2 regions of the Exiguobacterium abrahamii genome follow, and region 2 is predicted to be linked to the other one. Evidence: a T-box and tRNA genes for the amino acid it is inferred to sense, from the RefSeq annotation. Region 2 holds a T-box; the other holds one or more tRNA genes.
What was found. The T-box of region 2 lies ahead of alaS (alanine--tRNA ligase). A T-box ahead of a tRNA ligase gene usually reads a tRNA of that ligase, here a tRNA-Ala.
Positions count from the first base shown of each region.

Region 1 (3,253 bases), 720 kb from region 2:
AGAGTATCATTTCCATCCATCCTTCCACCCTTTAGTCTATCACGAACAAAAGCGCGAGGTCCTGCGGAATATATTATTTGTGACTCTATGTGAAGTGGTTTACAATCAAGGAGAGTAGAAAGCTTTTTGCAAAGATTTGGGTGCCACGATGGATGTGGCCGAAGGGGGAACTGCAGGATGAATGGACCAGACACAAAAATTCCACAAGCGACAGCAAAACGGTTGCCGCTATATTATCGCTTCATCCAAAGTTTATACAATTCAGGCAAGCTCCGCGTCTCTTCTGCTGAGTTAAGCGAGGCGGTGAAGGTTGATTCAGCAACGATTCGTCGCGATTTTTCCTACTTTGGGGCATTAGGGAAGAAGGGGTATGGATATAACGTTCAACATCTCTTAACGTTTTTCCGCAAAACCTTGAATCAAGATGAGGTGACGAATGTTGCCTTAATCGGGGTCGGTCATCTCGGAACAGCGTTTGCAAATTATAACTTTTTAAAGAATAATAGTACTCGGATAGTCGTTGCGTTTGATGCGGACGAAGAGAAGGTCGGAACAACGACGCATGACGTTCCAATCTATCATGTTTCGGACATGAAAGAACAAATCGAAGCGAATCAGGTCGATGTCGCCATCTTGACGGTTCCATCCCAGTTCGCGCAGTCAGTAGCGGATGAGTTAGTCGAGTATGGTGTGACAGGCATCCTGAACTTTACGCCAGCGCGGTTGAACGTGCCAGCGAGCGTCCGGGTCCATCACATTGATTTATCGATCGAGTTGCAGTCGTTAGTTTATTTCATGAAGCATTATTCGCAATCAGCTGAAGGAGTGAAATCATAATGGAAAACCTTATTCCGCTCACACTAGGTATCGGACCTGCGAGCATCGGATTAATCGCGGTCGTCGCATTGATCATTTTCGGACCGAAGAAGTTACCAGAATTCGGACGCGCTGCAGGTCAGACATTGAAAGAGTTCAAGAATGCCACGAACGGCATCATGGACGACGATAAAAAGGACGAACCGAAAGAGAAGTGATTGAATCATGACGGTTGATCAAGAGCAAAGCATGACGTCGCACCTTGACGAACTGCGTAAGCGGATCGTCTGGTCGCTTATCATCGTCGTCGTCCTGTTCGCTGTCGCATTTCCGCTCGTCCGACCGCTCGTTCGCTTCTTGCAAGCGGACTTAAAAGAGCTCGGCATCGGTTTGAATGCCTTCAACGTCGCCGATCCTTTAATGTTGTATTTGAATCTTGCGTTCATCATTGCGCTGATTTTAGCGTCACCGTTCTGGATGTATCAACTCTGGGCATTCGTCCGACCAGGACTTTATGACAAGGAGCAAAAAGCGACATTGACGTATATTCCGGTCATCTTCTTTCTGTTTTTGGCTGGCGTAGCCTTCTCGTATTTCTGGTTGCTTCCCTTCTTGCTTGAAGTCTCAACGGATCTCGGGAAAGAGCTCGGAATCGAACAAGTCATCGGAGTGGAAAACTATTTCAGTTTCCTCATCCGATTGACGATGCCGTTCGGTCTTCTGTTCCAATTGCCGGTCGTGACGATGTTCCTGACACGTCTTGGTCTCGTGACGCCATATTTCATGCGAAAGAATCGGAAATATGCGTACTTTGCGCTGTTCGTCGTTGCGGCATTGATCGCACCGCCGGACGTGACGTCACACTTGATGATCTCGGTGCCATTGTTCGTTCTCTATGAGATCAGCATCTTGATTTCTGCGCGGACATACAAAAAGGTCTTGATCCTCGAGCAACAGGCAGAGCTTGAACGACAGGCGGATTTGATGCGTGAATTGAATAAATGAATCGTGAATTCCTTCCGACGATTTTGGAAGGAATTCTTTTTTATGAAAGCGTTATTTTTATATTGATAAAGCAGTTAGCGATGCGTATACTAAAGATAATTCATGGGGGCTTAGCTCAGCTGGGAGAGCGTTTGGCTGGCAGCCAAAAGGTCGTCGGTTCGATCCCGATAGTCTCCACCAATACCAAATATCCAACTCCTCGAGGCGTCGAGGAGTTTTTATTTTTCTCCCAGTTAAATTCCTTAAAAATATAAAATGTCACGTAAAACAAATAAATTAAAAAAATAGGCAAATATAAATTGTTTATTTCCATTAAATTCATTAAACTAAATATACAGAATTTTCGTTTAACTGTTTTATCAGTAGTACTACTATGGTTTTACAGAAAAGGGGAAAACGAACGCATGAAGAAGAAGATTGCACTTATGGCAGCCGTCTTAATGACGTCTTCCAATCTAGTCAGTGCGCAAGGTGCACTGTCGTCGCAAGACAAAGCAACGGGTCAAAAACCGCAGACACTCTCTTTGAAGAAATCGGGGCAAGAGAAGAACTACAAACAATCGGATAAAGTCCGTGTCGTCATCGAGATGGAAGAGAAGCCGGCGATTCAAATCGCCCAGGCTCAAAACAAGCGGTATAGCACATTGAGCAATGCCGAAAAAGAGTCGATCAAAGATCGCCTCGTCAACGTCCAAAAATCAGTCAAGTCAGCCATCGCTAAAAAGGCGATTCCCGTTACATATAAGGAAAGCTTCACGACCGTCATCAACGGATTCAGTGGTGAAGTCAAGTTCGGCGACATCGAAGACATCAAACAACTGAGCGGAGTCAAGAGCGTACATATCGCCCATGAATACGCGCGTCCGGAAGTTGCTAAAGGTGCCAAGCCAGACATGCTGTACAGCAAGGACATGGTCAATGCGAAGGAAACATGGCAGGACTATGGTTTTAAAGGGGAAGGAACAATCGTTGCCGTCATCGATACGGGAATCGATCCATCGCATAAGGACATGGTCTTGAGCCCAGAAACGAAGATCGATTTGACTTCTTCGAAAGTCGATAGTGCGAAAGAAACAAAAGGCTTAAAAGGAAAGTACTTCACGGAAAAAGTACCGTACGGCTATAACTATGCCGATCACGATAGCGAAATCCGTGATTTAGGTGCGGGCGCATCAATGCACGGGATGCACGTCGCGGGTACGGTCGGAGCAAACGGGGATGAAGCAAACGGCGGCATCAAAGGAGTCGCACCGGAAACACAGCTCCTTGCGATGAAGGTCTTTGGAAACGATCCAGGAATGCCATCGACATTCAGCGATATCTACATTAAAGCGATCGATGATGCGATTGCACTCGGAGCCGATGTCATCAACATGAGTCTCGGTTCGACGGCATCGTTCGTCAATGCAGATGATCCAGAACAACGCGCAAT
Region 1 covers NZ_JADOYC010000001.1:9,398-12,650, forward strand. The annotation lists gene ITJ88_RS00070 (ATP-binding cassette domain-containing protein) at 1-10, opposite strand, end outside; gene ITJ88_RS00075 (redox-sensing transcriptional repressor Rex) at 178-837, shown strand; gene ITJ88_RS00080 (twin-arginine translocase TatA/TatE family subunit) at 837-1,034, shown strand; gene tatC (twin-arginine translocase subunit TatC) at 1,042-1,821, shown strand; tRNA gene ITJ88_RS00090 (tRNA-Ala) at 1,926-2,001, shown strand; gene ITJ88_RS00095 (S8 family serine peptidase) at 2,226-3,253, shown strand, end outside.
Region 1: it encodes a tRNA-Ala, which carries the amino acid that the T-box ahead of alaS (alanine--tRNA ligase) is inferred to sense. The anticodon was not compared.

Region 2 (3,253 bases):
CACCAAACAATGCCATTGCGCCTTTTGCTTTTGCATCAGCGATGTTCATCTCTTCGATATCAACCGGTAGTGATGCCCAGATTGCTTGGTTGACGTCTTGTTCAATCTTCGTCAACTCTTCTTGTGTCACTGCACCGAAGTGTGAGAAGTCGAAGCGAAGACGGTCTGGAGAAACGAGTGATCCCGCTTGGTTGACGTGTGTTCCGAGCGTATCTTTCAATGCTTTGTGAAGCAAATGAGTTGCCGTATGGTTTTTCGTGACGGCTTTACGCTCTGCTGCTTCGACCGTTGCAACGACGTCTGCAGCTTCCGTTGCGATCCCTGTACGAACGATGACCGTATGCAAGTTTTGACCGTTTGGTGCTTTTTGAACATCTTTGACATCAAGAACGAAGTCTTTACCTTCGATTGTTCCTGTATCCGCGACTTCACCACCACTTTCAGCGTAGAACGGTGTGATGTCGAGAATGACTTGTGCTTCTTCACCAGCAGCGACTTCTGTGACTCGTTCTCCATCATGCAACAATGCGATGATTTTCGCATCCGCCTTAAGGTCGGTATAGCCGACGAACGTACTCTTATCTTTAAGCGTCGAGAGGACTTCCGATTGCTGTTGCATCGAACCACTCTCTTCACGCGCTGCACGTGCCCGTTGACGTTGTGCATCCATCGCTAGTTTGAAGCCTTCTTCATCAACAGACATCTGATGATCTTCCGCATACTCGACTGTCAATTCGAGCGGGAAACCATATGTGTCATATAGACGGAACGCATCTTCACCACTGATGACATGCTCACCGTTTGCCTTAGACGTCTGAGCGACCGTGTTCAAGATTGCAAGACCGTCATGAAGTGTCTCATGGAAACGTTCTTCTTCGTTTTTGATGACACGTTTGATAAAGTCCGCTTTTTCTGGCACTTGCGGGTAGAAGTCGACCATGACGTTCCCGACCGTATCGACGAGTTCATACATGAACGGACGCTCGATTCCAAGCATCTTCGCATAACGAACCGCACGGCGTAGTAAACGACGAAGGACATATCCACGACCTTCATTCGAAGGAAGCGCACCATCACCGATTGCGAATGATACGGTACGGATGTGGTCTGCGATAACCTTGAATGCTACATCGAGTTTCGAATCATCACGGTAGATTTTACCGCTGATTTCTTCTGTTTTGTGAATGATCGGCATGAACAGATCCGTATCGAAGTTCGTCGGCACGTCCTGCATGACACATGCCATCCGTTCGAGTCCCATTCCTGTATCGATGTTTTTACGCGGAAGTTCCGTGTAGTTGCCGTGTCCATCGTGGTTATACTGACTGAAAACGATATTCCAGATCTCGAGATAGCGTTCGTTTTCGCCACCTGGGTAAAGTTCTGAATCGTTCGGATCGTCTCCAAAAGCAGGTCCACGGTCGAAGAAGATTTCCGTGTTCGGACCAGATGGACCTTCACCGATTTCCCAGAAGTTATCTTCAAGTGGAATGATCCGCTCAGCCGGTACGCCGAGTTCAAGCCAGATTTGACGCGCTGCGTCATCTTCCGGATGAATCGTGACCGAGAGACGTTCCGGGTCAAGACCGTACCAGTCATCACTCGTTAAGAGTTCCCAGCCCCATTTGATCGCATCTTCACGGAAGTAATCACCGACAGAGAAGTTTCCGAGCATCTCGAAGAACGTATGGTGACGTGCTGTTTTCCCGACGTTTTCGATATCGTTCGTCCGGATTGATTTTTGTGCGTTGACGATACGTGGATTATCAGGAATGACACGACCATCGAAATACTTCTTGAGTGTCGCAACCCCTGAGTTGATCCACAAGAGCGATGGATCCTCGACCGGTACGAGTGAAGCACTCGGTTCGATTGCATGCCCTTTGCTTTGGAAGAAATCAAGATACATCTGACGGATTTGTGCACCCGTTAATGGTTTTAGAGCTTTCATGAACAGTTACCCCCATTGGTTTTATTTGGACGCAAAAAAGCGATGCCTTCATCCCTGAAAAGGGACGAAAGCATCGCTTCCGTGGTACCACCCTCGTTCGTAAGCAATCCATTGCTTACCTCGAACATCTGATAACGGGGATGACCCGCAGGTGTTTACACCCGACTCCGGAAGGAGCTTCAAAGGAACTCGAGAAAGTGATTGCAGCAGACTCACTTCTCTCTGGACTCGAGTTTTCCTTTTACTTATCTTCCATCAACGTGTTACGTCCATTCATCTATCGTGATTATTACCTATCACACAGCATCCGTCAAGTCTTTGTCACCCCACCGAGTCGTTCAATCAATCGTGTTCGGCGCCGTGGTTCCTCTTCTTGCGACGCTTTATGAAACGCTCGTGGGTCGCCGAACAATAATAAACTCGACTTCGCCCGGGTGACCGCCGTATAAATCAAGTTTCGGGAATGCTTGAATGCCCCCGTGAAATAGACCGGCATCAAGACGATCGGAAACTCGGACCCTTGCGCCTTGTGAATCGTAATCGCGTAGGCATGCGTGAATTGATCCCAGTCACTTCGATTGTACTCGACTTCCGTCTGGTCGAAGCGGGCGATGATCTTATCGACCTTGTCGACGTTTTCTTTGGCGAAGAAAATATTGACGATTTCGCCGATATCTCCGTTATAGACGTTCTCTTCCGCATTGTTGACGAGCTGGAGAATCTTGTCCCCGGTCCGGTAAATCCGCGTCCCTTGTTTGACTTCGCGTTTCTTTGGTTCCTCCGGATTGTAGACGCGTTGCAAGGCGACATTCAGTTCGTCGATTCCAACCTGACCACGGTAAGTCGGTGCAAGAACCTGAACATCGAATTTCGAATACCCTTTTGCAAGTGCCTTTTCCGCGAAAGCCGAGATGCCGCGTAACGTCTCTTGCGGAGACGCGGTGTAAAAGCGGCGATCCGCCAGTGGTGATAATAAATCAGCAGACGTCGTCCGGTTCTTCAAATCGTGCGCGAGCCGTAAAATCGAAGAATCTTCCGCTTGACGATGGACGACGTTCAAACGAACGACGGGAATCCCTTCTGTATCCATCAAGTCAGCGAGGACTTGTCCCGGACCGACGGATGGCAATTGATCGCGGTCACCGACGAACAAGATTTTCATGCCGTTCGGCACAGCACGGAGCAGACTTGATAACAAGTAGATATCAATCATCGACGACTCATCGATGATCAGTACTTTTCCCGTGATCGGCTGATCTTCATTTAATTGGAAATTCGTTCCGTCATACTTTAACAAGCGGT
Region 2 covers NZ_JADOYC010000001.1:731,903-735,155, reverse strand. The annotation lists gene alaS (alanine--tRNA ligase) at 1-1,951, opposite strand, end outside; T-box leader at 2,009-2,219, opposite strand; gene recD2 (SF1B family DNA helicase RecD2) at 2,262-3,253, opposite strand, start outside.